Regions from separate parts of the Velazquezella soli genome, predicted to be linked through region 1. Evidence: riboswitches for the same ligand, from Rfam matches in the RefSeq annotation. Region 1 holds a riboswitch; each other region holds the start of a gene.
What was found. A riboswitch is a leader RNA that binds a small molecule or an ion and turns the genes downstream of it on or off. The one in region 1 is predicted to bind cobalamin.
Positions count from the first base shown of each region.

Region 2: another riboswitch for cobalamin. It lies ahead of AC0JZ8_RS02665 (ABC transporter substrate-binding protein); the one in region 1 lies ahead of AC0JZ8_RS10350 (ABC transporter substrate-binding protein).
Region 3: another riboswitch for cobalamin. It lies ahead of AC0JZ8_RS06405 (CbtB domain-containing protein); the one in region 1 lies ahead of AC0JZ8_RS10350 (ABC transporter substrate-binding protein).

Region 1 covers NZ_CDRNXF010000004.1:1,405,197-1,412,203, forward strand. Annotated here, with positions in the region: gene AC0JZ8_RS10340 (GcvT family protein) at 1-895, shown strand, start outside; gene ftsZ (cell division protein FtsZ) at 971-1,966, opposite strand; cobalamin riboswitch at 2,260-2,454, shown strand; gene AC0JZ8_RS10350 (ABC transporter substrate-binding protein) at 2,585-3,592, shown strand; gene AC0JZ8_RS10355 (FecCD family ABC transporter permease) at 3,674-4,705, shown strand; gene AC0JZ8_RS10360 (ABC transporter ATP-binding protein) at 4,702-5,487, shown strand; gene AC0JZ8_RS10365 (bifunctional 5,10-methylenetetrahydrofolate dehydrogenase/5,10-methenyltetrahydrofolate cyclohydrolase) at 5,494-6,354, opposite strand; gene AC0JZ8_RS10370 (hypothetical protein) at 6,357-7,007, opposite strand, start outside.
Region 2 covers NZ_CDRNXF010000002.1:187,947-194,953, reverse strand. Annotated here, with positions in the region: gene AC0JZ8_RS02690 (DJ-1/PfpI family protein) at 1-252, opposite strand, end outside; gene AC0JZ8_RS02685 (SCO family protein) at 278-868, opposite strand; gene AC0JZ8_RS02680 (copper chaperone PCu(A)C) at 865-1,392, opposite strand; gene AC0JZ8_RS02675 (PepSY-associated TM helix domain-containing protein) at 1,434-2,849, opposite strand; gene AC0JZ8_RS02670 (class I SAM-dependent methyltransferase) at 3,696-4,340, shown strand; cobalamin riboswitch at 4,376-4,568, shown strand; gene AC0JZ8_RS02665 (ABC transporter substrate-binding protein) at 4,715-5,731, shown strand; gene AC0JZ8_RS02660 (FecCD family ABC transporter permease) at 5,812-6,789, shown strand; gene AC0JZ8_RS02655 (ABC transporter ATP-binding protein) at 6,786-7,007, shown strand, end outside.
Region 3 covers NZ_CDRNXF010000004.1:572,158-579,164, forward strand. Annotated here, with positions in the region: gene cobN (cobaltochelatase subunit CobN) at 1-1,991, opposite strand, end outside; gene cobW (cobalamin biosynthesis protein CobW) at 2,013-3,050, opposite strand; gene AC0JZ8_RS06400 (DUF1636 family protein) at 3,047-3,475, opposite strand; cobalamin riboswitch at 3,578-3,804, opposite strand; cobalamin riboswitch at 3,862-4,062, shown strand; gene AC0JZ8_RS06405 (CbtB domain-containing protein) at 4,100-4,276, shown strand; gene AC0JZ8_RS06410 (CbtA family protein) at 4,291-5,058, shown strand; gene cobO (cob(I)yrinic acid a,c-diamide adenosyltransferase) at 5,055-5,669, shown strand; gene AC0JZ8_RS06420 (cobyric acid synthase) at 5,673-7,007, shown strand, end outside.

The DNA of each region.
Region 1 (7,007 bases):
CATGGTGCGGGCAGATTTCACCGTCTTCCGTCTGGCTGACCGCGGCCGTCTCGTCAACGGCGCCGATGCCGGCCCGCGGGACCTGCTCTACATGAAGCGTGTCGCGCAGGATCGTGGCCTCAACGTCACCATTACCGATGTCTCGGAAAAGTTCATCACCATCGGCATCTGGGGCCCGAACGCTCGCGAAAACCTCAAGAAGGTCGTGGCCGACCCTGAAGGTCTCGATGTCGAGAACTTCGCCTTCGCCGCGATCAAGCCGATCGAGATCGCCGGCAAGCATGTCACGGCGTTCCGCATCTCCTATGTGGGCGAGCAGGGCTGGGAACTGCATATGAAATACGAGGACGGCGTTGCCGTCTGGGATGCGCTGCGTGCCACCGGCGTGATGGCCTTCGGCGTCGAAACCTATGCCAACTCACGCCGCATGGAAAAGAGCCTGCGCCTGCAGAACGGCGATCTCCTGACCCAGTACAACCTGATCGAAGCGGATCTTGCCCGTCCAAAGGTCAAGGAAGCCGATTTTTGCGGCAAGGCGAAGCATCTCGAATACAAGGCCCGCGACCATCAGCCGGCGATGCTCTGCACGCTCTTGATGACCGACAATGTCGATGCGTCCGGTGTCGCCCGCTATCCGGTCGGCTCGCTGCCGGTGATGGATCCTGACACGGGCGAGGTTCTAATCGACGACCTTGGACGGCGTTCCTATACGACCTCGATCGCCTACGGCCCGACGATCGGCAAGAACATCGCGCTCGCCTATCTGCCCTGGTCGCATTGCCAGGTCGGCCGGAAACTGACGGTGGATTATTTCAACGAGGCCTTCCCGGTGGAAGTCGCAGCGGTCGGTTACAAGCCGCTCTACGACCCTGAAAATCTCAAGCCGAGAAGCTGATCGGCTTCGGGTCTGACAAACAAAAAACGCTCCGCGGATGTCCACGGAGCGTTTTTTTATTAGCTGAGACTGATCTTAGTACTGCGCAGTCGGGGACGAAGAGCCCTGCTGGTTGCCGTTGAGGCCGGTTGCGACGACCGACACGCGGAACTTGCCGTCGAGGTTCTTGTCGAAGATCGCGCCGACGACGATGTCGGCCTCGGCTTCGACTTCGTCACGGATGCGGCTCGCAGCTTCATCGACTTCGAACAGTGTCATGTCGGTACCGCCTGAGATCGAGATGAGCACGCCCTTGGCGCCCTTCATCGAGATGTCGTCGAGCAGCGGATTGGCGATGGCGGCTTCGGCGGCGATCAGCGCGCGGCCATCGCCGGAAGCTTCGCCGGTTCCCATCATCGCACGACCCATGCCCTTCATCACCGATTTCACGTCGGCGAAGTCGAGGTTGATCAGGCCTTCCTTGACGATCAGGTCGGTGATGCAGCTGACGCCCGAAAACAGCACGCGGTCCGCGATCATGAAGGCGTCGGCGAAGCTGGTCTTGGCGTCGGCAATGCGAAACAGGTTCTGGTTCGGAATGACGATGACCGTATCGGCGGCTTCACGCAGGGCTTCGATACCCTCGTTGGCCGTCTTCATGCGGCGGTGCCCTTCAAACGAGAAGGGTTTTGTGACGACCGCAACCGTCAGGATGCCGGCAGAGCGTGCTGCGCGTGCAATCGCGGGGGCCGCACCCGTTCCGGTGCCGCCGCCCATGCCGGCGGTGACGAAACACATGTGCGAGCCGGCGAGATGATCCATGATCTCGTCGATCGATTCTTCGGCCGCCGCGCGGCCGATATCCGGCAGCGAGCCAGCACCGAGACCTTCGGTCACCTGCGCACCCAGCTGGATTCGGCGCGACGCCTTGGATGTTGCCAGAACCTGGGCATCCGTATTGGCGGCGATGAATTCCACGCCGTGGAGATTTTCCGTGATCATGTTGTTGATCGCGTTACCGCCACCGCCTCCGACACCGATCACGGTTATCTGCGGTTTCAATTCGGTCAAGCCGCTCTTAATATCCGTCATCTTCGTCTCCTTCAGCTCCTTCCGGTCGTCCCATACCAGAAGGACGGCGAATCGCCCCGCAGGCTATCTGTCCGCAAGGTCATAGACCAGAGCGCTGTCAGGCCAAAGAGGCAGGAGTAGGGTGAGGGCGATGTCATCGCGATTTAATGTACAGCATCCCTGAATTGAGCGCCTCACAAAGGTCGCGACCAATCCAAAATAGACCGTTGCGTAAATTGGTATGTTATACTATTACACTCAGCAACGGCAGAGATCGCGCGGGGATCGCTCTGGACAAGCACCGGCGTGTTCCCTATCAGTTGGAGCGCTACGGTTCTGCAATCGCAGATGAAAAGGGAATGCGGTGAGGCTTTCGGGCCAAGTCCGCGACTGCCCTCGCAACTGTAAGCGGCGAGCCAGCCATCGATACCACTGATCATCCGATCGGGAAGGCGATGGAAGGCGTTCGAGCCGCAAGTCAGGAGACCTGCCGTGGCATGGACAACCAACACCGGACGAGGGGTTCCGGCAGGGAGATGATTATGACGCAAGCAATGCGCTCGTGCGCCATTTTGACGTCGAGCCGCGATGCGGCTTCAGGTCGTCCTGCCCTTTTTTCCGATTATTAAAGGACAGGACATGAAATCAGGGCTTATCGCCGCCTTAGTTGCGGCACTTCCCACATTCGCCTTTGCCGCACCGACCAGCTACCCGCTGACGATCGAGAATTGCGGTCGCCCCGTCACGTTCGAGAACGCGCCCCAGAAGATCGTTTCGATCGGTCAGGGCATGACCGAAGTGCTTTATTCGCTCGGGTTGGCCGACAAGGTGGCGGGCACTGCCGTCTGGGTCGGGCCGGTGCTTTCGCCCTATGCAGAGGTGGATGCGAAGATCAAACGGCTTGCCGACAACGACCCGAGCTTTGAATCGGTCGTCGGTCTCGAACCGGATCTGGTTGCTGCCGAGTTCGAGTGGCATGTCGGGCCGATGGGGTCCGTCGGCAAGCGCGAGCAGTTTTCCGATCTCGGCATCAACACCTATGTCTCGCCCGCCGATTGCGTCGCCAAGACCAATGTCGATGGCGGGGACGGCGTTCGCAACGAACTGTTCAAGATGGACCTGATCTACCGCGAGATTACCGAGCTCTCGAAGATCTTCGACGTCGAGGACAAGGGCACGGCCCTGATCGCAGACCTGAAACAGCGCGAAGCCGCAGCCGTCGCATCGATCAAGGGCGTTGAGCTAAAGAACCTGCCGATCGTCTTCTGGTATTCCAGCAAAGAGACCAAGGGCGACGCCTTTATCGCGGGCAAGAACAGCGCACCGGCCTATATCCTCAACACGATCGGCGCCCGCAATGTGGTGACGACGGAAGAAGAATGGCCGCTGGTCGGCTGGGAAACGATTGCTGAGGCCAACCCCTCCGTCATCGTCGTAGCCACCATGGACCGTCGCCGCTATGCCGCGGATGATCCTGCCGTGAAGATCAAGTTCCTCGAGACTGATCCCGTCGTCAGCCAGCTGGATGCGGTGAGAAAGAAGCGTTTCGTGATGATGGACGCCCAGTCGATGAACCCGACGATCCGCACGATCGAGGGCATCGAGACGCTCGCCCGGGGCATCCAGTCCTTCGGCCTTGCGAATTAGGGTGCGGCGGGAGATGATATCTTTCCCTGTTTCCGCCATCGTCGATGAGGCGAATTTGCCCGACCTGCCCAGGCGCCCCAAGTGACGCGATCCCGTATCGGACGTTGGGCGCTAGGTGCCGCAGGCGTGTTCCTCGTGCTATCGGCGCTTCTCGTCGCCATCGTTGCCGGGGTGGCGATCGGTGAGATGACCATTCCCATGGAGACGACGATTTCTGCGGTGACAAACCGGCTCGGCTTTACGGCCGTGGCCTTGCCGCGCATCCAGGAAGCGGTGATCTGGGACTATCGCCTGTCGCGCTCACTGGTCGCGGCGTTTTGCGGCGCCGGCCTGGCGCTGTCGGGGGCGATCCTCCAGTCTCTGCTGCGGAACTCGCTGGCCGAGCCTTACGTGCTCGGCATCTCGGCTGGGGCATCGACCGGTGCGGTCAGCGTCATGCTGCTCGGCTTTGGCGCGGGCGCGATCTCGCTTTCCGCCGGAGCCTTTGCCGGCGCGCTGATCGCCTTCGTCTTCGTGGTAATGTTGTCGAGCGGACGCCAGACGGCGGACCGGACCATTCTGGCCGGCGTCGCCGCCTCGCAATTGTTCAACGCGCTCACCTCCTACATTGTCTCGACCTCTGCCAATGCCGAACAGGCGCGCAGCGTGATGTTCTGGCTGCTCGGCAGCCTTGCCGGCGTCCGCTGGCCGGAGGTGACGCTTGCCGCATCGGTCGTGACCGTCGGGCTCGTCGTCTGCATCTGGCATGCGCGGGCGCTCGATGCGTTTACCTTCGGCGAGGATGCGGCGCGTTCGCTCGGCATTGCGGTACGGAGGGTCCGCGTGGTGCTGTTGCTTGTCACGGCGCTGATGACGGCGACGATCGTCAGTATGGTCGGCGCGATCGGCTTTGTTGGGCTCGTCATTCCGCATGCCGCCCGGTTTATCGTCGGCCCCGGCCATATCCGGCTTCTGCCGGCCTGTGCGCTGATCGGGGCGCTGTTCATGGTGCTCGCCGATATCGTCTCGCGCATCGTCATCGCACCGCAGATCCTGCCGATCGGGGTGGTGACGGCGCTGGTCGGCGTTCCCTTCTTCTGCGTCATTCTCTACCGGGCGAGGAGGGTCGCATGACAACCGATACCGTCTCCGCCCCGGTTTTGGCCGCCAGTGCGGTTCGCTGGCTCGCCGGGCGCAAGGTGATCGTCGATGGCGTCACCGTGTCGGTCGATGAGGGCCGGACGCTCGGGCTGATCGGGCCCAATGGTTCCGGCAAGTCGTCACTGATCCGCCTGCTTGCGGGTCTGCGGCCACCCGCCGCCGGCAAGGTCACGCTCGATGGCAAGCCGATGAGCGGTTTCGGACGGCGCGAGCTCGCCCGCCGGGTTTCCGTGGTCGAACAGCATTCGGCAACCGAGGCGAATGTCACCGTCATCGACGTGGTCCGGCTTGGACGCACACCATACCGGTCGGCGCTGTCGCCATGGACGCAAGAGGACGACCGGATCGTGACCGAAGCCTTGGTGCGCGTCGGGCTGGATGATCGCCACGAGCAGTTCTGGCATACGCTGTCGGGTGGCGAGCGTCAGCGCGTGCAGTTAGCCCGGGCGCTCGCACAGTCGCCGTCGGTGCTGATCCTCGACGAACCCACCAACCATCTCGATATCCAGCACCAAATCGACATCCTGCGGCTCGTCTCGGAGCTACCGCTGACGACGGTCGTTGCGATCCACGATCTCAACCTCGCCGCCCGGTTCTGCGACGTGATCGCCGTGCTTTCGGAGGGACGGCTGGTCGCCTGCGGTTCGCCCACCGATATTCTGACCGAGCAGATGATCGCCGACGTGTTCTGTGTTGAAGCCCATGTCTCGACCTCACCGCATCACGGCCGGCTGCATATCCAGTTCCTGATGTGAACCGATCTAGGCGGCGGCGATCTGCAGCAGGTTGCGCAGCAGCATCGCACGGGTGAGAGCGCCGACCGAACCCTGCGGCGGCGTCACCCAGCCTGCGACATCGGCGACATCGGCTGCGACATCCGAGACCATCGATCCATCTGCGCCGTAGCTGATGCCGACGCCGACGACGGCGGCACCGGGCTTGACCATGTCTGCGGTGACGAAACCGGGCTGGCCGAGGGCGGCGATGACGATATCGGCACGCCTGATGTCCTCGGCAATATCCTGCGAGCCGCTATGCAGAAGGGTGACCGTCGCATCGATTCCGCGAGCTGAAAGAAGCATGGCAAGCGGGCGCCCGACGAGCTGGCCGCGGCCGATGATGGCCACCCGGCGTCCGGCTAACGGTACGGCATTGTCCTGCAGAAGCGCAAGGATCGCAGCCGGTGTACAGGGCAGGAGCCCCGGCTTTCCCGCCAGGAGCAGACCGAGGTTTTGCGGATGCAGGCCGTCGATATCCTTGGCCGGCGACACGGCGGTCATGACGCGTGTCTCGTCGATGTCAGCCGGCAGCGGCAGTTGCACCATTTGCCCGTGAATGGCGGGGTCAGCATTCACGGCGGCAATCTGGTCGAGCAGGGCTTCGGTGGTCGTATCCGAGGGCAGGCGCAGGTCGATGGCCTCGATACCGACCTCGACGCAGTCTGCATGCTTTCGGCCGATATAGGTGGCGCTGGCCGGATCGTCTCCCACCAGCACCGTCACCATCTTCGGTGCAATGCCGCGGGCGCGGAGACCGGCAACCTCTGCTGCCATCTCGCGCCTCAGCCGGGCGGCGAGGGCTTCGCCGTCCAGCAGTGTTGCGGTCGTTCTTGGCAGGGTCACGCTCATTTCAGGCCGATCGAGGGATCGATGAAGCGGTTGGTAACGACCTGGTCCGGCTTCACATCCGGATCGGCGCGCTCGTCGAAGCGCGGCTTCACCAGTTTGAGCATCTCGGCGACGCGGTCCATGTCGAAATCGCCGATCGTCGCGTTGGGGCCGTTGCCGATAATGCCGGTGTCGACCATCGTCTTTGCGGCATAGGCCATCAGCTCGGGCGCCGTCTTCCACCAGCTTGCGGCATGACCGGCGGCGTTGAAGTCGACGATCACCTTGTTTGCCTCCGCCGGATCCCTGGCGTAGTCGGCGGTTGCCTGCTGCAGAAGCGGAACGAGCTTTGCCAGGCACGGTGCCAGCTCTTCCATTTTCGATGTCGCGACGGAGAGCATGCCGGTGTAGTTGCGATAGCCGAGGTCGTTCATGTTGAGATAGCCGATCGGCTTGCCCCAGTTGTTGCCGTGCTCGAACTTGTAGACTTCGCTGGTGACAAAGCCCTGGTTCAGCCATGTGCCGTTGTTGGTGACGAAATTCTCGCCGTCGCCGCGATAGCCCTCGACGAACACGTCTGCGGGGACGCCCTGCTCGACGAGGTAGAGGCCGAAGGTGCGCTTGATCGTCGAGACGTAGATCTTGCCCTTGCCGCTCTCTGCGAAGGT
Region 2 (7,007 bases), on a different contig from region 1:
GGCGGTTACGGGGATGCCGACATCGGTCGAAACGGGGGACTGGTCCTTCCAGACAAGATGGACCTTGCCGCGGGTCATGTTGAACACCGTCAACGGCCCCGTGAGGTCGAGCAATATCATTTTGGGATGCACCAGCATGGCAAACACAGGAGCATCTTTTGGCGTCTCACCCTGTGCGAATGCTTGGCCGGAGTTCAGCAGCAGCCCTGCGCCGGCTGCAGTCATCAGGAGATTGAAATCACGACGGTTCATTTGGACGATCCTTGGTTTTGCAGGGCTATGACTTGAGGAGGCTCGAGCGGATGCGCTCGACGGCTTCCGGCTCGGGCTCGCCGTAGGGGAGCAGGCCTTTCAGCCGCCCGTCTGCGCCAAACATCAGCAGCGAGGTCGTGTGGCTCATGTGATAGTTGGGATTGCTGCCTTCCTGCTTTGCGGCATGGATCATCATCCCGTCTGTGACCTTCTTCATTTCCTCCGGCTTGCCGGTGACGCCGGTAATGCGGTTGCTGAAGGCTGTGACGTAGGCGTGCATGATCGACGGCGTGTCGCGCTCAGGATCGATCGAGAAGAAGTAGGTCTTCAGCGGTTTGCCCGCCTCGCCGAGCGCCTTCAGGTAGCCTGCGACTTCGAAAAGCGTCGTCGGGCACACTTCCGGGCAGTTGGTGTAACCGAAATAGACGAGCGACGGGCTGCCCTTGAATAGTGACTTGTCGACCGGCTCCCCCCGGTCATTGACCAGGGAGAAATCGGTGTCGAATGCCGCGTACCGGGGCTCGTCCTTGAATGTGAACGCGAGAATGCCAATCAGAACTGTCACAAAGATCACCGAGATGGTTGTGGCGACCAGCATGAACGGATTGGGTGTCATTGGCCATGTCCTTCATGGCTGCCATGATCGCCGTGCCCGCCATGCGCAGCCTCAGGCTTTGCGCCACCAGCCACTGGACCGACGGACAGTTCGACATCGACTGGCCCGGCCTTCTCGAAGACCAGTGTCGCCTTGACGGTCTCACCTTCCTTGAAGGGCTTGTCGACCTGCATGAACATCAGGTGATAGCTGCCGGGTTTGAATTCGACAGAGCCGTGAGCCGGAACGGCAACGCCATCCTTCAATTCCCGCATTTCCATGACGCCGCCATCCATCTTCATCTCGTGAATCTGGACCTCGCCGGCACGATCGGAGGTGGCACTGACAAGGCGGTCTGCTGCGCCGCTATTGACGATCGTCAGGTAGCCGCCGCCGACCTTGGCGACCGGCAGCATGGCGCGGGAATAGGCGGACTCGACCTTGATGTCGCCCTTGACGTGACCATCGACGTGATGTGCGAGCGCCGAGACCGGAAGCGACAGGGCAAGAACCGCGGCGAAGATTTTGATTCGGGTGAATGACATGAAGGATCCTCCTTGGAATGAATTCGGCATTTCGGTCTTTCTCAGGTGAGCGCGCGTTTGAGCGGCTTGATGTGGCGGATGACGAAAAGGTCGAGCACCAACACGGCGACGAGGACGAGGCCTGTCAGCGGAAACAGAAGCGATACGGCCAGCATGACAATGGCTGCCCCCTTCCAGAGAGCCATCTTCTCCGGAGTGACCGGAGCAACGAGACGGATGGCGCCGGCGGGCCTGCGTTTCCACCACATGACGATGCCGCTGACCGACAGGAAGATGATGGAAAGACAGAAGAGCGTGTTGAGAGCGATATTCCAGACACCGATATCGCCCTCGTGCAGCGCAATGCCGACTGCCATGGCCTTGCCCGCGGCGCCGTAGTCCTCGTAGCGGATATCAGCGAGAACCTTGCCGCTATACTGGTCGATATGCATGGTGCGGTCGGAAACGGGATCGGCGCTGTCATTACTCATCGTGTCGCGAGCGATTGTCCACACACCGGTTTCCCCACTCGGAAAGGAGAGCTGGAAGCGCCCGCCGAACCCAAGCGATCTTGCCTGAGCGACAACCGCGTCCACGCCCGAGGCGTTAGAGGCTAATGGCATTGCGTGGCCATTATGCGCAGCATGGGGATCAGATGCGGGCATCGGGGTCTGTTCCAGCACCCACGGAACCTGCTTGACGCCCTCATGGTTCATACTCGCATGGGTGACATCCGACAGCGGCACATTATCCCATTTTTCCGCAGGAAATGTGCTCCAGGCCTGTGTCATCTTCTCACCCCAGACCCCAGCCCACGTCAGGCCGGAAAGGAGAAAGGCGAAAAGGATGAGGGCGATGTAAACACCCACAGTCTGGTGCAGTGATTTCCAAACTTGCCGGCCACGAAACTGCGGGATAAGCGATTTCGCCAGACTGCGTTCGCCGCGTGGCCACCACAAATAAAGACCCGTGATGATGAGAACGATGCCGAAACCCGCGGCTATCTCAATCAGTCGGTCGCCGACTGTTCCAATCAGCAAGGTCCCATGGATGAGATTGGCCAGATCGTAGAGCGCATCACGGCGATCCCATGTTCCGATAACCGTTCCCCGATATTGATCGACAGCCACCATGGTTGCCTTTTCGCCCGAATTGACGCGAAAGACGGCCGGCTGTGTTTCCGAGCGGGGCACGATGTACTGGGTTACAGCACCTCTTGGCACGGCAGCTTTTGCCGCCTCAGCCTGTTGCGAGACGGCAAGCGCCTGGTGCGCGGGGGCGACGGTGTAAAATTTTTCTCCGTCACGCCCCACCAGGACCGATGACCAAAGCATGATGAGCCCTGTTACGGCGAGTATCAGAAGAAAAGGCGCGACGTACAGTCCGGCATAAAAATGCCAGCGCCAGGCGGTGTTGTAGAAGTCGCGCGTGCTGCGATTGTCGGCTTTTCCCGCCGTGGGTTCTGCGATCACGGTCATACGTATCCCCTCTGGTACGATGTCGCTGCGTTGAATGGATGTTGGATTGATCGTGCGCCTGAGCGATGCTCCGTCCGGCGGGGACGAAGGCGCAATCTGCCGGATTTCTGCCGTCAGACGCTCTGCTGGCTACGAAAGCGCAGCGGAGAGCGAACGCAGACGGCTATCGATTGCTACTCCCCCTCTCGGAGAGACGATCGATAGGGCAGACGATCAAATGTCAGATAGCGAGGGGAGGGCCTCTGGCGGAGGCGCCGGATGGTAGGAAGGAGCGGGGTGCAAGCTCGATTGCTACTGATTGAGCATGTGCGACTTCGCGCAGGATGGGCGCGCCAAATGTGTCGGTGGGCGTCGGCAGGATAGTTGCGGCGGCCAGTCGGCAAGCTTCGCAAAATCCGCCGGCCTTCTGGCCATGCTGATGTGTCTTGCCATCTTCTGATGGAAGGCAAAGCACTGGCAAAGTTCCGTCAGGAAGAATGTAGGCGGCAATTTCGCTGGCTGGAATTGGGCCAGCGTCGAGGACAGGTGTCTTATGGGCGAACCCGAGCAAAAGGAATGCGAGTGCGCATGCGATGCACAGCCCCCATTGCCGCAAATGCCCAAAATTCCGGATCATCTCATCGATCTGCCCGTGAAACCTGACGGATGTCATACTCCCTCGATCGGGACGGCGCAATGTGTCGCAAGCGTGGTGACAATTTGACGCGTGGCGGGCGAGCAGCGTGTCAGTCAAGGCTTGGTTCGACTTCGCCTTTGTGGCAGACAATTCACACCGCGAACGTTGCGAGCGGTCTCGAAGCTCTGAAAGATGGTCTTATGAAAGCTGCCCCGAACACTGCCAAGGCTATGTCCGATCACTGGAACGGGCGCGCCCATCGCTTCAACGGTGCGGCCTCACACAAACGTCATCACGACGACTGGAAACGCGTGTTCTCCGCTGCACTCGGTGACAACATCCGCGATGCTGTCGATCTTGGATGCGGCACAGGGGCCTGCGCATTGTTGCTCGCGGAGCTCGGCCATCGGGTCACCGCAGTGGATGGTTCAGAGGGCATGCTGTCCCACGCGCGTCAAGATGCCGAGGCCCGCGGCCTCGACCTGACCTTTGTCCATTCGACGATGGATGACGCCGAAATTCCTGACGCGAGCGTCGATATCGTTACCTTGCGCAATGTTCTATGGACGCTTGAGAACCCGGCGGGTGCGCTGTCCCTGGCTCACCGCATCCTGAGGCCCGGTGGCAAGCTTCTGGTGTCGGACGGCCTGTGGTTCCTGCATCGCAAAAACGACAGCGCAGTTGAGTTCGGCAAGGAACTGCCGTTTTTTAACGGCCTGACGGATATTGATGCGCGTGCACTGCTGCATGAGGCTGGCTTCGGCGACGTGCAGTCGTGGAAGCATCTCTTTGAAACGCATCCCTATGGTGCCGTCTACGATGATAGCACACAGCAGATCGAATATTTCGTGCTGACAGCGACAAAGCCGCGCTGACGCAGATCCAAAGCTTGCGTGGCAAATCCAAGCCTGTATAGCTTTCAACCGTCGGTTCCCGTAAGGGACGAACAGGGAATTCGAAACGGAGCGATCCGTCAAACGAAACTGCCCCCGCAACTGTAGGCGGCGAGCATCCTTTCATCGGCCACTGGGCGCTTTGCCCGGGAAGGCGAAAGGACGCAGCGACCCGCCAGTCAGGAGACCTGCCGACACCTGGGTAAACTAATGCCGGCGGGGTGTCCGGAGGAGGAAGCGGATGTTTGCAGCGTTCTTGCGTGCTGTTTCGAATGGCGGTGAAAACTGGCAGGCGGGTGTCCCATGCCGTCTCGACGATCCCCGATCGGGTCCTTTTCACTGACCGGAGATTGATCATGACGAAACTCAAGGCAGCGCTTGCCTTTTCGACCCTTCTGTTCGCGAGCTCGGGCGCTTATGCTGCCTCGACGACCTATCCGCTCAAGATCAGCAATTGCGGTCAGGAACTGACCTTCAATGCTGCGCCTAAAAGCGTTGCAACCGTCGGCCAGTCGACGACTGAGATGCTCTATGAGCTCGGCCTCGGCGACAAAGTTGTTGGCACGTCGGTTTGGTTCAACGAGGTTCTGCCGGAGTTCAAGGACGTCAATGCCAAGGTGCCGCGTCTGGCGGACAACCATCCCGGTTTCGAAGCCGTGGCTTCCAAGAAGCCCGAGCTGGTGACGACCCAGTTCGAGGTCCATGTCGGCCCGCAGGGCGTGGTCGGCACGCGCCAGCAGTTCAACGAGCTCGGCATCAATGTCTATGCCATGCCCGCCGATTGCGTCGGCAAGGACAACATGTCGGGCGGCGACGGTTCGCGCAAAGTCCCGTTCTCGATCGACACGGTTTACCGCGCCGTCGATGAACTCTCGACGATTTTCGACGTGCAGGATCGCGGTGACAAGCTCGAAGAACAGCTTCGCTCACGCGTGTCCGCCGCTGCCGCAAAGGCGAAGTCGCTCGATCTGAAGGACGTTTCTGCCGTCTTCTGGTTCTCCAGCGCCGATATCGATCTCGATCCCTTTGTCGCTGGCCAGAAGGGTATTCCCGGCTTTATCATGAATACGCTCGGCGTGAAGAACGTGGTGGAGAGCGATGAGGAATATCCGTCCGTCGGTTGGGAGACGATCGCCAAGGCCAATCCGGATGTCATCATCATCGCGCGCATGGATCGCCGCCGTTATCCGGCCGACGACTATCAGGTTAAGCTCGACTACCTGAAGAGCGATCCGGTGACCCGTGAGATGGAGGCCGTCAAGAACGGCAATATCGTCGTGGTCGATGCCCACGCCGTCCATGCCGGCATTCGCATCCCGACCGGCATTGAAACTGTCGCCGACGCGCTTGAAGACATTAAGGGCAAGCAGTGACCGATATCGCAGTGGAGCGGGACGGGAGGATCGCCACGCGCCTGATCGGTTATCTGGCCGGCTCCGTCCTCCTGCTCCTCATGGCCATTGCGCTGGGCGTCTCCGTCGGGGAGACGTCCATGCCGATCCATCTTGTCGGCCAGACGCTGGCCAACAAGATGTTCGGCGCATCCTATGCCATCGATTCGATCGACGCTGGCATCATCTGGAACTATAGGCTCACACGCGCCATCGTGGCGGCCTGCTGCGGTGCGTCACTGGCCGTGTCCGGCGTCGTCCTGCAAGCGATGCTGCGCAATACGCTGGCTGATCCGTATATTCTCGGTATCTCCGCTGGTGCATCAACGGGTGCTGTCACCATCCTGATCTTGGGTATCGGCGGTGGACTTCTTTCGCTCTCGCTTGGTGCCTTTGCCGGTTCGCTCATCGCCTTTCTTCTGGTGGTGATGCTGGCGCGCGCTGCAGGCGGCGGTGTCGGCATTCAGGCGACCGGGCTGATCATCCTCGCCGGCATCGCCGGTTCGCAACTCTTCAATGCCCTGACCTCCTTCATCATCACCCGATCCGCCAATGCTGAGCAGGTGCGCGGCGTGATGTTCTGGCTGATGGGGAACCTCAGCGGCGTACGCTGGAACGATGTCATGCTGGCCGTTCCGATCGCCATTCTGGGTGTCTGTATTTGCATGTGGCATCGCCGGGCGCTGGATGCCTTCACCTTCGGTGCGGACTCCGCGGCCTCTCTCGGAGTGCCCGTCCGAAAGATCCAGGCGATCGTTATCGGAACGGCGGCGATGATGACCGCTGTCATGGTCAGCATTGTCGGATCGATCGGTTTCGTCGGCATCGTTATTCCCCATGCCGCGCGCTTTCTCGTCGGGCCGCGTCACGCCCGCCTTCTGCCCGTGTCGGCGCTGATGGGAGCGGTTTTTCTCGTGCTTGCCGATATCGGCTCGCGGGTGCTGGTGCCCAATCAGGTCCTGCCGATCGGCGTCATCACCGCCCTTGTCGGCGCACCGGGATTCGCCATCATCCTCATTCGCGGAAGGCGCATTCGATGATCCTCACCGCTGACAGTTTGAGCTGGAAGGTCCGCGGTACCAGCATCCTGGAAAAGGTATCTCTCGACGTACAGGACGGAGAGACGCTTGGATTGATCGGGCCGAACGGTTCCGGCAAATCGACCCTGTTGAAACTGCTGGCCGGCATCCTCACACTATCATCAGGTGGCGTCTCGCTTCAAGGCCAAGCCATGGCGCGGATGAACCGGCGACAGGTT
Region 3 (7,007 bases), 830 kb from region 1:
TGCTGGCCGTCCTTGATGGCGAAGTCCTTGAGATCGCAGAGAAACGCGTCGATGCGGCTGAGCGCCGTGTCGGGGTCGTCATCCCCTGTGATCCCGGCCTCCGATGCCAGTCCGCAGTCGCCCGCGGTCTCGACGATCAGTTTCGCCAGCCGGTCGCGGCGGCGCCTGTCCAGCCCGTCCGCCTGCGCGTATTCGTCGACCAGCAGCTCGAGTTTCGTTTGCTCAACCGAAAGGCCTGCACCGGTAAGAACCGGCGGCAGGTGTCCGATGGTCACTGCGGAAATGCGCCGCTTGGCAACCGCCGCCTCGCCGGGATTGGATACGATGAACGGATAGATGACCGGCAGGCCACCGGTCACAAGCTCCGGAAAGCAGTCTTTCGACAGCGCCACGGTTTTCCCAGGCAGCCATTCCAGCGTGCCATGGGCGCCGACATGAACGATCGCATGGGCACACACGGCATCACGCATCCACTGACCGAACGCATTGAGGGCATGGCGCGGCGGCAGGTCGGGGCTGTGATAGTCGGCGCGGCGGTCTGCATCGCGGCCGCGGTCCGGGGCAAGCGCCACCGTGACGTTCCCGAACTGCGCGGCGCGGAAACGGTAGGCACCGTCTTCCAGATCCGCATCCATTGCGGGCTCGCCCCAGGCGGAATCAATGCCAGCTGAAGGGCTGTAGGTTGCCAGCGGATATTGCACTGTCCTGGCGGCCAGAAGATCCAGAAGCGCGCGCGGGGTTTGCGGGATATCGGAAATAGAGTAGCCGGCTGTCGATAGCGTGCTGAGGATCGTGAGAACGCTTTGCGGCACGTCGAGGCCGACGGCATAACCGGTGCGGCCCGGCGCATTCGGATAATCCGGCATCAGGATGACGAGCTTTCGCTCGGCGCGGGACACGGTCTTCATCGCAAGGAAGGCGGCGATCCGGTCTGCGACGTGTTCGATACGGTCAGGTTCGGGCTGGTTGATGAGATCGGCCGTCTTGTCGCCGGCCTTGAACGAGATCGCGCCGGCGAGAATGCGGCCGTCCAGTTCCGGCAGCACGACATGCATGGCAAGATCAGAAGGGTTGAGGCCGCGGCGGCCTTCCATCCATCCGTCCCGCCGAGTCGTTGCGGTGACCAGCTGGAAGACGGGAATCCCTGAGCGGTCGAAAATCGTGTCGCCGTTGTCGTCGGTCGCACTTGCAAAGGCGGTCGTGGTGAGAATGGCGGCCGGATCGAGCTCTGCGATCGCCTGTTCGACAAAGCCGATGGTTTCCGCATCCTTCAGGCCGCCGACGAACATCGGCATCGGTGCGAACCCGCGGGCGGCCAGCGCCTCGTACATCGCGTCGACCGGGGCCGCATCATTGGCAAGCAAGGTGGAGCGGTAGAACAGGATCGGCAGCCGCTGCGCATCGGGCGGGAAACCAGCAGTAAGCTCATCGGCGGTCGAGATGCCGTGGCCGGGCTTGTAGAAGCCCCGCTTCGGCATCGGTGTCGCGGTCGGCAAGCTTTGCGTGTCGCCGCTTGCCAGGGCATCCAGGCGGCGCGCCAGAAGCTGCATATTGTCCGGCCCGCCTTCGCGGAAGAAGGCAAGAACGTCCGTCAGCGTCGCATCGGGCACTGTCGAGGCAGCCGCCAGGCGGTCGTCGCTGATGCTGCATTCCCCTGGCAGCATCGCGAGCGGGATCTTCTTGCGCTTCGCCAGTCGCGACAGCTGATCGGCGCCATAGGCCCAGCGATCATAGCCGCCGAGAATGCGCACCAGGATAAAGCGCGCGTGGGCGGCGGTCTTTTCGAGCCACAGATCGACGGACATCGGATGGCGCAGGTCGGAGATATTGGTGAGGCAGAGGCTCGCCTTGCCATCGCTCCAACCCGCTGCAATGCCGTTCAGGTCACTGCCGGAAAAAGACAGCACCACCACATCCGCCGGCGACTGGTTAAGGTCGACCGGCTCGATCAGGTCGTCGAGCGACGACGAGGTGGTGGCGAGAATATGCATCCTTTTCCTTCTACAGCCCTCTTATGCTGCCAGCATCTTTTCGATCGCCGCCCGGTCCATCCCCTTTTCACCGATCACGACGAGGCGGCTCTGGCGGGTCTCGCCGGGGCCCCAGGCGCGGTCAAAGTAATGATTCACGCGCGAACCGACCGCCTGGACCTGAAGGCGCATAGGCTTGTTGGCAACGTCGACAAAACCCTTGATGCGCAGCACGTTTTCCGCTTCCGCCGTGGCGGAAATGCGGGCAGCGAGTTCGTCCGCATCGGCAACGGCTGGAATATCGATGACGAAACTGTCGAAATCGTCGTGATCGTGATCCAGCTCGTCGTCATGATGGGTCTTGCGGTTTTCAATATCGTCCTCGACGGCAAGGCCGAGACCGATCAGCACGCTCGGATCGACGGCGCCGTTTGCAGCCGGCACGATCTTCACCGCCCGTGGCAGATGCGCCTGAATGCGGCCCTTGGCGGCGGCAAGCGAAGCCTGGTCGAGAAGGTCCGTCTTGGTCAGCACGATCATGTCGGCGCAGGCGATCTGGTCTTCGAACACTTCCTCGACCGGGTCGTCGTGGTCGATCGAGCTATCCTGGCTGCGCTGCGCTTCCAGTGCCTCGTGATCGTCGGCAACGCGGCCTTGGGCGAGCGCCAGACCATCCACCACGGCAATGACGGCATCGACGGTGACGCGGGCCTTCACATCCGGCCACTGGAAGGCCTGGACGAGCGGCTTCGGCAGGGCAAGGCCCGAGGTTTCGATCAGGATTTGATCGACGCGGGGCTCGCGGGCCAGGATCTGGTCGATCGCCGGAACGAAGTCGTCGGCGACGGTGCAGCAGATGCAGCCGTTGGCAAGTTCGATAATGTTGTCATCAGGGCAGCTTTCGATGCCGCAGCTCTTCAACACGTCGCCATCGATGCCGACATCGCCGAACTCGTTGACGATGATCGCGAGCCGCTTGCCCTTGAGGTTTTCGATCAGGTGACGGATCAGCGTTGTCTTGCCGGCACCGAGAAACCCGGTGATCACGGTGCAGGGAACGCGGTCGAATGAAACGCTCATGAAGGCAGGTCCTCGTGGTGCTGGAATGGGGGAATGCGGGCCGTCATGCCCTTGCCGCGAAGGCACATGGGGCGGCCGCGAAGGGGAAGGAAACCGCGCTCGTCATCAGCCAGCATCATCGCGCCGGTCACGATGTCCTCGACATTGTCGAGCGACAGATGACCAAAGACATAGGACCAGCCGGAGCGATGTCTGAAGGCAGCACTTGGGCTTTTCTCGCAGTTGGCGAGACAGGTCACGGGTTTAACCGAAAGCGGCTTGCCGGCAGCTGCCTCGCGAAGTGCTGCCATCAGGCCGATGCCCGGGCGCGCTTCGCTGTCGGATGCCTCGCGACAATTGGTGCAGACGAAAATCGTCACATCCGGCTCGCCGGCAAGGCCGTCTGCGGACGCATCGCGCTCGTCTTTTCGTTCGTCAATCACCATCGTGTCGCACTACCGCCCAAGCCAATAACATCGGGGTGCACGACAGGAAGGCAAGCCAATCCTGCAGAGTGAAAGAAGCTTTACCGGAGCACCCCGCCCGGAAAGGCGCGTTTTCGAACGGCAGGTCTCCTGGCTCGCGGGTCGTCACCATCCGCCTGCCTTCCCGGATTTCTCCAGTGGCCATAGTGGCAGGATGGCTCGCCGCTTACAGTTGCGGGGGCAGCCGCGGCATTGAACCATGGGATCTTAAAGATGATCCCGGGTTCGCACCGCATTCTCTCTTAGCCCCTACTGTTGCCGGCAAGGGACCGTATCGCAGTCACCTAAGCCTTGTCGCAGGGCAGTGTCAATGTCGCAAAGGCGATTGCCCGTGTGGGGAAACCGTCTATAGTGACCCTGTCTTTGGTGCCCGAGAGGGCTCATCGAAGGGAATGCGGTGCGACGATATCTTGACGTCAAACCCGCGGCTGCCCCCGCAACTGTAAGCGGAAAGTCTCTGCTCAACATGCCACTGGAGACATCCGGGAAGGCGGGTCAGAGGCGTTCGATCCGCGAGCCAGGAGACCTGCCGGAGACGATAGGCACAGTGAAAGTCCTCGGGTGGAGGGCAGAAAGACGACGTCCATGGTTACGAACTCTGCTGCCGGTGCAGCCAGCGTTTCCGCATCGAAAATCATTCCTCTTGGCATGACGGCCATACTCGGCCTGTTCATCGTAGGCTTTGTCGGCTTCTCGCACATCGAGGCCGTGCACAATGCGGCCCACGATACGCGCCACTCGCTGGCCTTTCCCTGCCACTAAGAGGAATTTTCCCAATGTCGCTGTTTCGTAACATCGTCCTCACGGCGGTGATCGCAGGGCTTTTGTCCGGGCTTCTGATGACTGTGATGCAAAGCTTTTCCGTCGTGCCGCTTATTCTGGCGGCAGAGACCTATGAACATGCCGGCGGCGCTGCCGGACATAGCCATGGCACAGCTCCGGATACGGCAGCCAGCACTGCAGCGCCGGCTTCCGCTCAGCATCATCACGCCGAAGAGGCATGGGCGCCGGCCGACGGGCTCGAGCGCTTTGCCTACACGGCTGCCGCCAATGCACTGTCGGCCATCGGTTTTGCGCTGGTTGCCATCGCCATTGCCGAAGCACACGGCGGGTTTGGTGGATGGCGCGGCGGGTTGATGTTCGGCATTGCCGGCTTCCTCACCGTCAGCCTTGCACCCGGCCTCGGTCTGCCGCCGGAACTTCCGGGCATGCCGGCCGCCGAACTGGGACCGCGGCAGATCTGGTGGATTGCGACGGCCGTCTGCACTGCCCTGGCCCTCGGGCTGCTTGCCTATACCCGTTCCGCCCTTCTTGCGGCTCTGGCGGTCGTCCTGCTGGTTGCTCCGCACATCATCGGTGCACCGCTGCCGCCGACCCATGACACCGCGGTGCCGATCGAACTGCATGCGCGGTTCGTCAATGCCGTCTACGCGACGAACCTCGTCTTCTGGGCCGTTCTCGGAGCGCTTTCCGGCGTCATCCGCGAGCGCTTCCGGGCAGGTGAGGGAATCTCGAACACGTCCAAGGAGCTTGCAGTCCGTTGAAGGAAATCGATCAGACCACCGAGCAGCGCCACCGGGCGAAGATGGAAAACCGCAAGGCGGTTCAGGATGCCGAAGTCGCGGAGAAGACCGTCGAAAAGGGTCTCCTCATGGTTCATACCGGCTCCGGCAAGGGCAAGTCGACGGCGGCCTTCGGGCTGGCGCTGCGCACGCTTGGCCACAACCGCCGCGTCGGGATCGTGCAGTTCATCAAGGGCGCATGGTCGACCGGGGAGCAGCCGGCGCTTGCGGTGTTCGGCGACCGCATCGCCTGGCACACAATGGGCGAGGGCTTTACCTGGGAAACCCAGGATCTCAAGCGCGACATCGCCGCTGCCGAGAAGGCCTGGGGCATGGCACTCGAACTGATGGCGGATGAAACGATCGGCCTCGTCATTTTCGACGAACTCAATATCGCGTTGCGTTACGATTATCTCGATCTCGAAACGGTCGTTGCCCAGTTACAGGCGCGCCGGGCGGATCTGCACGTGGTCGTCACCGGCCGTAATGCAAAACCGGCTCTGATCGAGGCGGCGGATCTGGTGACCGAGATGACGCTCGTCAAGCATCACTTCAAGGCCGGCGTCAAAGCCCAGGCCGGCATCGAGTTCTGACGGGTGGTGGCGCGCGCTCTCATGTTTCAGGGGACGGGCTCGGATGTGGGCAAGTCGCTGGTCGTCGCCGGGCTCGCCCGCGTCTTCACGCTGCGTGGCTTAAGCGTTCTCCCATTCAAGCCGCAGAACATGTCCAACAATGCAGCGGTCACCGCTGATGGCGGGGAGATCGGCCGGGCGCAGGCCTTGCAGGCAAGGGCTGCGGGGGTGCCGCTCAGCGTCCATATGAACCCGGTTCTGTTGAAGCCCCAGAGCGAAGTCGGCGCCCAGGTGGTGGTGCAGGGCAGGGTCGAGGGCAATGCCAAGGCTGCCGAGTACCAGCATCTGAAGCCGAAACTGCTTTCGCGGGTGCTTGAGAGCTTCGAAATCCTGAAAGCCAGGGCAGACCTCGTCCTCGTCGAAGGGGCGGGCAGCGCTTCGGAGATCAACCTTCGCCAGAACGATATCGCCAATATGGGCTTTGCCCGCGCTGCCGATGTGCCGGTGGTTCTCATCGGCGATATCGACCGGGGCGGCGTGATCGCGAGCCTCGCCGGCACGAAACTCGTCATCGATGCCGATGACGCGGCAATGATCCACGGCTTTATCGTCAATCGCTTTCGCGGCGATCCGGCCTTGTTTGCCGAGGGCATGCGGATGATCGGTGCGTTTACCGGCTGGCAATCGATCGGCCTCTTGCCGCATTTCGCCGATGCAGCACTTCTGCCGGCAGAAGATGCGCTCGGCCTTACCCAGTCGTTTGCGCGCAAGCCCGGCGCGATGTTGCGGATCGCGGTGCCGATCCTGCCGCATATTTCCAATTTTGACGATCTCGATCCGCTGGAAGCGGAGCCGGATGTCGAGCTCATCCGTGTTCGCCGCGGTGAGGCCATTCCCGGCGACTGCGATCTCGTGCTGCTGGTCGGCTCCAAGGCCACGATCGCGGATCTGGCGGCGCTGCGGGAAGCGGGCTTCGATACGGATATCGCAGCTCATCACAGGCGCGGCGGGCGTGTGCTTGGCCTTTGCGGCGGTTACCAGATGCTCGGCGGACGGATATCGGATCCGGAGGGATCGGAAGGTCCTCCCGGTTCGGCGGAAGGGCTGGGGCTTCTCGATGTCGAGACCGTGCTTTCGGCGTCGAAGCGGCTGGAGGCGGTGACGGGCGTCAGCTCCGACGGGATATCCTTTGCCGGCTACGAAATGCATACGGGTCATACCACTGGCGCCGACTGTTCGCGTCCGTTTTCGAGCATTGGCGGCACTCCGGAAGGTGCATCGTCTAGAGATGGCAGGGTGGTCGGCACCTATGTGCACGGACTGTTTTGCGACGACCGGCAGCGTTCCGCCTGGCTGTCG